3 regions of the Thauera sp. 27 genome follow, and region 1 is predicted to be linked to each of the others. Evidence: riboswitches for the same ligand, from Rfam matches in the RefSeq annotation. Region 1 holds a riboswitch; each other region holds the start of a gene.
The links. Region 1 has a riboswitch for cobalamin ahead of bluB (5,6-dimethylbenzimidazole synthase). Riboswitches for the same ligand answer to the same signal wherever they lie in the genome.
Positions count from the first base shown of each region.

Region 1 (3,241 bases):
GCGAGGATCGCCGCATCGCTGGTGCGGCAGTGGTCGTCGATCGCGATGCCGCCACGGGCGCCGACGGCCAGTGCGTTCTGGCGCGCGAGCTCGTCGCGCGGACGGATGCCGGCGGAGAACACGATCATGTCGGTCTCCAGGTGGGTACCGTCGGCAAACACCATGCGGTGGCGGGCGCTGCGGCCGTCGGTGATCTCGACCGTGTTGCGCTCGGTGTGCACCTGCACGCCCAGGGCCTCGATCTTGTTGCGCAGGATGCGGCCGCCTTCGTCGTCCACCTGCACCGCCATCAGGCGGGGCGCGAATTCGACGACGTGGGTCTCGAGGCCGAGGTCGCGCAGCGCCTTGGCGCACTCCAGGCCGAGCAGGCCGCCGCCCACCACGACGCCCTTGCGCGAGATCGCGCCAGCCGCCTTCATCGCCTCGAGGTCCTCGATGGTGCGATAGACGAAGCACTGGTCGCGCTCGCTGCCCTTGACCGGTGGCACGAAGGGATAGGACCCCGTGGCCAGCACCAGCTTGTCGTAGGGCAGGGTGACGCCGTCCTGCGTCGTCACCGTGCGTGCGCGGCGGTCGATCGCCGCCGCGCGGCTGCCCAGCCGAAGCGTGAAGCCTGCCTCGGCGAAGAAGCCGGGGGCGACCAGCGAGAGGTCTTCCGCCGTCTTGCCGGCGAAGAATTCGGAGAGGTGCACACGGTCGTAGGCGACCCGCGGCTCCTCGCACAGTACGGTGACTTCCGCACCGGGGATCTGCAGTTGCCGGAGTTCCTCGAGGAACTTGTGGCCGACCATGCCATGGCCAACGAGAACGATCTTCATGCTGGTATCACTCATTCGGCCCCGCGTTGGGCCTGGCGATACCTGGGCACGGGGTGAGTCCGGCTCAAGCATGACGGCCTCCGCGGGACGCGGTTCGACATCGGATGGAAATGGCCGGCGACATACGTATTCGTATCCGCCGGCCCCCACCTGCGTTGGCGGAGGCAAGCCCTGTTCGCATCCTTGCGTGCTGGGCTGGTTTGCAATAAGCACGGACCGTGCCATGCACTTCAACGCCTTGAAAGCCCCGGATTGACTGGATCTGCCGCGATGGCAGATGCGCCTGGCGCACTGTGTTGGTGCGCCTGTCACCAAGCTGGTGCACCGTGCCGGGCGGCGAAGGGGGCGTGAAGGGTGGAGCGAAGGGGCAGGCTCAATACCGCGGCACGAGCCAGCGCACAGGTGTCGCGAGATGGCGGGCATGTGGCTAGAATCTGGCCCTCTCGACTTCGAGGTGCCCGCGCTTTGTGCGGGAGAATCGGGAAGGCGGTGCCAATCCGCCGCGCGCCCAGCGCCGTGAAGGGGATTGTCCGGGCAAGGTTCGCCCAGCCACTGGTCGTCAGGATCGGGAAGGCGTCCGGACGAGATGATCCGCAGCCGGAAGACCGGCCTCGAAGTGTTTCCTGCAGCCGTCTGGTCGGCGGCTGCCCACTGCTCGTCGACAAGGGGACTACTTCATGAGCAGCCAGACCCAGGTGCATTGCGCACCGCCGCAGGACACCCGTTTCCAGGCCAACCCTCGGTTCAGCAGCGCCGAGCGCGACGCGGTGTATCGCGCCATCCATACCCGCCGTGACGTACGCGGCGAGTTCCTCCCCGACCCGATCCCGGACGATGTGCTGGCGCGCGTGCTCACGGCCGCCCATCACGCGCCCTCGGTCGGCTTCATGCAGCCGTGGGATTTCATCGTCGTGCGCGCGCGCGCGGTGCGCGCGAAGATCCATGCCGATTTCCTCGCCGCCCATGCCGAGGCCGAGCAGATGTTCGAGGAGGGCAAGCGCGCCACCTACCGCAATCTCAAGCTCGAGGGCATCCTCGAGTCGCCGGTCAATATCTGCATCACCTGCGATCGCAGCCGTCACGGCCCGGTGGTGATCGGCCGCACCCACATCGGCGCCATGGACGTCTACAGCGCCGTGTGTGCAGTGCAGAACCTGTGGCTCGCGGCACGGGCCGAGAACCTCGGCGTAGGCTGGGTGAGCATCCTGCACCCGCCGGCGCTGCGTGAGGCGCTCGGCATTCCGCCCGAGATCGTGCCCATCGCCTACCTGTGCATCGGCTACGTCCGCGACTTCCATGCCCGCCCCGAACTGGAGGCGGCCGGCTGGCTCAGGCGCGTGCCCTTGCCCGAACTGCTGCATTTCGATGGCTGGCAGGGCAGGGCAGATGCCGCGGGTGAGCGCTTGGTCGAGGCGATTGACCAGGTCGTGCCGATTCTGCGTTGATCTGCATCAAAACCGGCGCCAGTGGCGGAAGAATCATGATATTCGCCAGTTCGCGCTGGTGATCGCGTCGATGGCGGGGTCGCGATCCTGCGGATCCCGCCGGCTGCTGTCACCGGGATGATGGCCCCTGAGCCGGCAAACAAGCCGGTTCAGCCACCATCATTCAAGAGGAGACACATCATGCAGTGGACCGACCCCGCTTATTGCGACATCCGTCTCGGCTTCGAAGTCACCGCCTACGTCTACGTACGCTGAAAGTCCGGCCGCCCGGCCTGCCTGCGGGCGGCCGGCCGGCGCCTGCCCGGAGCGGATGCCCGCATGAACGACTCAGCCGTCAGCCCGCCTGCCGCGGGCGAGCGCTACGCGCTCAACCCGATGTATCTCTTCCGCTGGGAGCCCACTCAGGACGCTCATGTCCTGCTCTACCCGGAAGGCATCGTCAAGCTCAACCAGACCGCCGGCGACATCATCGAGCGCTGCGACGGCAAACGCACCGTCGCCGAACTCGTCGCCGAGCTGCAGCAGCGCTACCCGGGCGACGAGGAACGCGTGGCCGAGGGCGTCTACAAATTCCTGGAGGTGTTCCGTGCCAAAGGATGGATCCGTCGTCAGGCTTGATGGGCAGGGCAAGCCCCTGTGGCTGGTGCTCGAGCTCACCTACCGCTGTCCGCTGAAGTGTCCGTGGTGCAGCAATCCGGTCGATTACGCCCGCGACGAGACCGCAGAGCTGTCCACCGCCGAGTGGAAGCGCGTGCTGCGCGAAGGCCGCGAACTGGGCGCGCTGCAGCTCGGTTTTACCGGTGGCGAGCCCCTGCTGCGCGACGACCTCGAGGAACTGGTCGCCGATGCGCGCGCACTGGGCTACTACACCAACCTGATCACCTCGGGTGTCGGCCTGAGCGAGGCGCGCCTCAGCGCGCTCAAGGCCGCCGGCCTCAACCAGATCCAGCTTTCGCTGCAGTCGAGCGAGCGCGAACT
Region 1 is NZ_AMXB01000034.1:49,291-52,531, reverse strand. It holds gene nirB (nitrite reductase large subunit NirB) at 1-818, opposite strand, end outside; cobalamin riboswitch at 1,254-1,446, shown strand; gene bluB (5,6-dimethylbenzimidazole synthase) at 1,496-2,263, shown strand; gene pqqA (pyrroloquinoline quinone precursor peptide PqqA) at 2,381-2,518, shown strand; gene pqqD (pyrroloquinoline quinone biosynthesis peptide chaperone PqqD) at 2,582-2,881, shown strand; gene pqqE (pyrroloquinoline quinone biosynthesis protein PqqE) at 2,850-3,241, shown strand, end outside.

Region 2 (3,241 bases), on a different contig from region 1:
ATGTGCCCGGCACACCTGGCCAACCTGCTCGGTGCCGTAGGGCCAGTAGCTCTCACCGCCGAGATGGTCGATGACGACCACCCGCGCGTGCTGCAGCACCTCGTCGAGGTAGAGGTCCACCGACGCAGGCTGACGCAGATGCAGGAGGTTGGCCAGGCGCACGCTCGGGAACCCCTCCCCGGGGCAGGCCGCGGCGAGCAGGGCCAGGGTTGTGTCGGCAGCGCTGAGGATGACGATGTCAGCCGGGTCCTGCGCGATGCGCGTGACCACCGAGTCGTCCTCCACGAAGCCTCCGGCCTGTGCCGCCAGCAGGTGCATGTCAGGCGGTCTCGACCGCTTCGGCAACGGCGAGCGCAGCCGCCAGAGCGCTGGCGTCGAGGTCCTCGCCGATCAGCACCAGGCGGGTACGCGGCGTCTCGTCCGCCAGCCAGCGCCGGTCGAAGTAGCTGTCGAAGCGCCGGCCGACGCCATGCACGACCAGGCGCATCGGCTTGCCCGGCAGGGCCACGAAGCCCTTGATGCGATAGATGGTGTGGGCCTGAACCAGATCATGGAGGATGGCAAGCAGGCGCTCGCGATCGACCGCGGGCAGCTCGACCGAGACCGACTGGAAGGCGTCGTGGTCATGGTCGTGGGCGTCGCCCTCTTCATGGTCGTGGTGGCTCGCACGCAGGTGGATGTTGTCCTCGGCGGCAGCGCCCAGGCCAAGGACGAGGTCGAGGTCGATACGCCCGTGCTCGCTCGCGACCACCTTCACTGCAGGTGGCAGTTCCTCGCGTACCAGGGCCTCGACGGTAGCGCGTGCCGTCTCGTCGGCAAGATCGGTCTTGGACAGGATCACCAGATCGGCTGCCGACAGCTGGTCCTCGAAAAGCTCGTGCAGCGGCGACTCGTGGTCGAGGTTGGCGTCGGCTCGGCGCTGCGCGTCCACCGCCTGCGGGTTGGCCGCGAACTGGCCGGCCGCGGCGGCGGGCACGTCCACCACGGTGATCACCGCGTCCACAGTGCAGGCGTTGCGGATCTCGGGCCAGTTGAAGGCCTGCACCAGCGGCTTGGGCAGGGCGAGGCCGGAGGTCTCGATGAGGATGTGGTCGATGTCGTCGCGGCGTGCGATGAGCTCGCGCATCACCGGGTAGAACTCCTCCTGAACGGTGCAGCACAGGCAACCGTTGGCCAGCTCATAGAGCTGGCCAACACGCTCGCCCCCCTCATCCTCGCAGCCGATGCCGCAGCCGCGCAGGATCTCACCGTCGATGCCGAGTTCACCGAACTCGTTGACGATGACGGCGATTCGCCGCCCGCCCGCATGGGCGAGGATGTGGCGCAGCAGGGTCGTCTTGCCGCTGCCGAGGAAGCCGGTGACGATGGTGGCGGGGATCTTGGGGCGAATGCTCATCGGGATGCTCCGGGGGCGCGAGGGTGTGATCGCAGGATGTGTGCGGCAGGCAAGCGCCAGGCGCTCAGAAGTCGATGCCGGCCTGGGCCTTCACCCCGGCCTTGAAGGCATGCTTGCGGTCGGCGATCTCGCTGACCGTGTCGGCCAGGTCGACGAGTTCGGGCTTGGCTGCGCGACCGGTAATGATCACGGTCTGCTTCGGCGGGCGCGCGCGCACCGCGGCGAGCACCTGTTCGGTGTCGAGGTAGTTGTACTTGAGCATGTAGGTGAGCTCGTCGAGCACGACGAGGCTCAGCGCCGGGTCGGCGAGCATGGCGACGGCCTGCGCCCAGGCTTCGTCGGCGGCGCGCTTGTCGGCGTCCCAGTTCTGCGTGTTCCAGGTGAAGCCGGTGGCCATCGCGTGGTAGCGCACGGCGCAGGCGCCCGGGTTGCGCTGCAGGAAGGCCACCTCGCCGGTAGCATGGGTGCCCTTGATGAACTGCACCACGCCCGCTTGCTGGCCATGGCCGAGTGCACGATAGAGGGTGCCGAAGGCGGAGGTCGTCTTGCCCTTACCGTTGCCGGTGATCAGGATGACGATGCCGCGTTCTTCCTGCGCGCGCTCGATGGCCGCATCGACCACCTCCTTCTTGCGCTGCATGCGTTCGTTGTGGCTGTGCTTCCTGTTCTCATCCATCGTTCCGCGCTCCAAGTCTTCCAAGGTGTAAGCGGAGGGCGGAACAATGGCGACAGCATGAACGCGTGCGATACCGCAGAGACTCGGATCGGGCAGGACGCGGGCGGATCATGGATCCGCTCAAGCAGTCGGCACTTGCCCGCACCCCGGGGCACTTACCTGTCTGATCGAGCGGGTCGGTCTTCTGGCTCACCTTCGTCCGGTTGCCATCGCCTTCCCGGAGCAGTGTGCTCCAGTGGCATTGATTGATGGCACCGTCAGGCTTACAGCAGCGGGGGCTGCGCCGGAATGGCGGGCCTATGGCCTCGCTTCACCGGACTTCCCGTTTCACACCCGGATGAGGACTCATCCAGGCGCTCCCGTTCGATACGGGGCGGACTATACGCCGCCGCAGTCCCACAGGGCAAGCCGTCTTGCTGCCGGCATGCCCCATGCGGGTATTCAGTTCAGTCGGCGATGAGGGATTCGGCAGGCACACCGACCCGCACATTGCCCCAGTGCCGGCCACCCACCATGATCGGCATGGCGATGTCGCACAGCACCTCGCCGGTGTCACGCAGATAGGTCTGCAACAACATCGACTCGGTATTGCGCGCCGCGCGCAGCTCGGGTGGGCGGTCGAACTTGCGGCAGGTACGGTTGCCGACCAGATCAGCCTCGTAATTGCCGGTCAACGGCTTGGAAAACTTGCTGTTGTGGGTCGACAGGTAGCTGTCGGTATTGACCGCCACGGCAAACGCTGCGCCTTGCGCGGCATTGAGGCTACCGTCGAGGATGGCCTGGCAGCGGCGGGTGAACTCCTCGCCCCAGCTCACCTTGAACTTGGGCGGGTTGGTGCCGGCCATCGGCGTATAGCGACGATCGAAGACATCGACGTGGTTGGCCGCCATCTGCTCGAGCTGTTCCTGGATGCGGTCGCGGAAGATGCGGGTCTGGTCGACCACCTGGTCAAAGGTCCCGCGGCCGATCTTGAAGCGCGACACCAGTTCCTGTACCGCCTCGGTCGCCTTGGTCAGCCCGACCGTTCGCTGCTCGCTGTCCTGCATCTGCTCGCCAACCTTGGCCGACAGCTGGTTGATGGCGGTGACACTCTCGTGCACGCGGGCATTGGTGCTGCTCAACGACTCCATCGCGCTGGCGATCTGGCTCAGCTGCTGTCCTGTGGCTTC
Region 2 is NZ_AMXB01000012.1:16,063-19,303, reverse strand. It holds gene cobN (cobaltochelatase subunit CobN) at 1-318, opposite strand, end outside; gene cobW (cobalamin biosynthesis protein CobW) at 320-1,396, opposite strand; gene cobO (cob(I)yrinic acid a,c-diamide adenosyltransferase) at 1,461-2,072, opposite strand; cobalamin riboswitch at 2,230-2,450, opposite strand; gene B447_RS08310 (methyl-accepting chemotaxis protein) at 2,519-3,241, opposite strand, start outside.
Region 2: linked by a shared signal. The riboswitch ahead of cobO (cob(I)yrinic acid a,c-diamide adenosyltransferase) and the one ahead of bluB (5,6-dimethylbenzimidazole synthase) in region 1 are both predicted to bind cobalamin.

Region 3 (3,241 bases), on a different contig from region 1:
CGGTGTTCTTTCGCAGTTCGAGAAACTCCTCGATGTCGAGGTGCCAGGTCTCGAGGTAAGCGCACACCGCGCCCTTGCGCTTGCCGCCCTGGTTGACCGCCACCGCGGTGTCGTTGACCACCTTCAGGAAGGGAATCACGCCCTGGCTCTGGCCGTTGGTGCCCTTGATGCGGCTGCCGAGCGCACGCACGGCCGTCCAGTCGTTGCCCAGGCCACCTGCGAACTTCTGCAGCAGGGCGTTCTCCTTGATCGACTGGTAGATGTCTTCCAGGCTGTCGGCCACCGTCGTCAGGTAGCACGATGACAGTTGCGAATGCCGGGTGCCGCTGTTGAACAGCGTCGGCGTGCTGCTCATGAAATCGAAGCTCGACAGCAGCTCATAAAACGCAATGGCCTGCGCCTCGCGGTCGATCTCGTTGATCGCGAGACCCATCGCTACGCGCATGAAGAAGGTCTGCGGCAGTTCGATACGGCGCTCGCTGACGTGCAGGAAGTAGCGGTCGTACAGCGTCTGCAGGCCAAGGTAGTCGAACTGCAGGTCGCGCTCGGGGCGCAGCGCCGCTGCGAGGCGCGCAAGGTCGAAGTCGGCCAGGCGCGGGTCGAGCAGTTCGGCATCGATGCCGCGGCGAATGAGGGTCGGCAGGCAGGCGGCATAGCCGAGTTCGGGATCGGCCATGTCGGCCTGGGAGGCCTCATGCCCGAGCACCTCCACGCGGATGGTCGCCAGCAGAAGGCGGGCGGCGACGCGGCCGTAATCCGGCTCGCGTTCGGTCAGTGTGCGTGCCGCCAGCACCAGCGCCTGGCGCATGGCTGCGATGGGTACGCCGTCGTAGAGGTTGTGCAAGGCGTGCTCGAGCACGGTGTCGGCGGACACGCCGTCCAGCCCTGCGCAGGCTTCGCGGCAAGCGGCGAGCAGGGCGCTGCGGTCGAGTGGGCGGCGCGCTTCGCCGTCGACGACGTGCAGCACGGCGAGTGCACCGTCGGTCTGCGCGTGCGCGCCTTGCTCGGCGGCGCGCTCGGCGGCACGACGCTCGCGGTAGAGCACATAGGCGCGGGCGACGTCGTGCTCGCCCGAGCGCATCAGGGCCAGTTCGACCTGGTCCTGGATGTCTTCGATGTGCAGCATGCCGCCGTCGGGCAGGCGGCGTGTCAGCGCGCCCACGACCGTGTCGGTGAGGCGCGCAACGATGTCGCGTACGCGCGAGGAGGCGGCGCCCTGGCGGCCCTCGACGGCGAGGAAAGCCTTGGTCATGGCGACGGTGATCTTGTTGGGGTCGAAGGCGACGACGGTGCCGTTGCGGCGGATGACCTGGAAGGCGTTGAGTTGCACTGAGTCCATCAGTGCCACGGAGGGAAGTCGGTCCACAGTGGGGTCCTCTTGTGAGTAAGTGCGAATGGCAGCCGGTGGCTGAAAGGCGAGGCTTGCGGGTGAGTGGCCGGTACTTGCCGCCTCACGCTGCGGTGCGGCGTTGCGGCTGGGCCGCAACTGCGGCCAGAGGCCGGCCGTTGGCAGGCAGGTCCAGCGTCAGGGGCGCATCAAAGATGCCGCCGGGCCTGCGGAAGCCGGTGGCCGCAGCCATATGCAGAACGGCCGGGCTGATGCTGTGACAGATGATCCGAGTTGCCGGCAGGGTGCGGGCCAGCGCAATCACATGGCCGAACAGCGCGCGCCCGAGGCCTCGCATACGGTAGTCAGGGCTGACGCTGAGACCGAAGTCGAGGGCTCCGTCACGCACGCCGGCATGTGCGAGGGCGATGACGGCGCCTTGTGCGGTGCACAGGCCATGGATATGGTCGCCGGCGAAGTCGAGTGTGCTGACATAGGCCGCGATACCCTCGTCGCGGATGCCGTGGCTGAAGCGCAGCATGCGGTCTTCCGCGTCGAGGCCGAGCAAGTGCGCGAGGATGCGTGGTGCGTCGGGCACGGCGAAGCGGTGCATCGGGCGCAAGGCCGTGGCCGGCAGGTCGGCGGCGAGTGGCTTCAGCTGCTGGGCGGAGCGGGCAGGAGCAGGCATGGCGGAGATCCGGTGCGGGCAGGGCGGATCTCCGACGGACAGGCGTGCGGCGCCATGCGCACGGACGCGCCGTGCGCTGCACTCGAGCCGTCAGGAAAACGAGCAAGTGAAATGGTGTGAGCCATGCCTCTTGTCAGGGACACCCCGCCCCAAACTGTTGAAGGTGATGTGCATGGCAGGTCTCCTGGCTCACGGGTCATCGCCTTGCGCCAGCCTTCCCGGAAAGATTCCAGTGGCAGAGAGGGCGCAGGACTCGCCGATTACAGTTGCGGGGGCAGCTCCGGGTTGAGCGCGCGGGGCGCGGCACCGGATTCCCTTTTAATCCCCCTTGCGGGGGAACCATAAGCGTCGGGGACTCTAATTGGATGCCCGGGGGGTGTCAAGTTGCCGGTCTGTATATAGTGCTCGTTACGTTCTGCTCTACTAAATGTTGTTTGTCGCGTCAGAAAGCGTCGCCGGGCACGCGCACCGCGCCTTCCATCAGCACGCGGGCCGTGCGGCTCATGACGGCCCTGGAGACCTGCCACTCGCCATCGACCAGCCGCGCCTGGGCGCCTACGCGCAGGGTGCCTGAGGGGTGGCCGAAGCGGACCGAATCGCGCTCACCGCCACCGGCGGCGAGATTGACCAGCGTACCGGGAACGGCCGCAGCGGTGCCGATGGCCACTGCGGCGGTACCCATCATGGCGTGGTGCAGCTTGCCCATCGACAGCGCGCGTACGAGCAGGTCGACGTCCCCGGCCCGTATCGCCTTGCCGCTGGCGGCGAGGTAGTCCCTGGGTGGGGCAACAAACGCGATCTTTGGCGTGTGCTGGCGGGTGGCGGCCTCTTCAGGGGTCTTGATCAGGCCCATGCGCAGCGCGCCGGCCACCCGGATCTTCTCGAGGCGTGCGAGCGCTTCCGGATTGCCGTTGATGTCTTCGCGCAGCTCGGTGCCCCGGTAGCCGATGTCCTCGGCGTTGACGAACACCGTGGGGATGCCGGCGCTGATCAGCGTCGCCTTCAGGCTGCCGACGTCGGGCACCTCGAGCTCGTCGACCAGATTGCCGGTGGGGAACATCGACCCGCCCCCGTTCTCGCCAGCGCCGTCCTCGGACGGGTCAAGGAACTCCAGCACGATTTCGGCGGCCGGGAAGGTCACGCCGTCCAGTTCGAAGTCACCGGTCTCCTGCACCTGACCGTCGGTGACCGGGACATGGGCGATGATGGTCTTGCCAATGTTGGCC
Region 3 is NZ_AMXB01000004.1:150,018-153,258, forward strand. It holds gene B447_RS03315 (ribonucleoside-diphosphate reductase subunit alpha) at 1-1,339, opposite strand, end outside; gene B447_RS03320 (GNAT family N-acetyltransferase) at 1,452-2,015, opposite strand; cobalamin riboswitch at 2,173-2,374, opposite strand; gene prpF (2-methylaconitate cis-trans isomerase PrpF) at 2,458-3,241, opposite strand, start outside.
Region 3: linked by a shared signal. The riboswitch ahead of B447_RS03320 (GNAT family N-acetyltransferase) and the one ahead of bluB (5,6-dimethylbenzimidazole synthase) in region 1 are both predicted to bind cobalamin.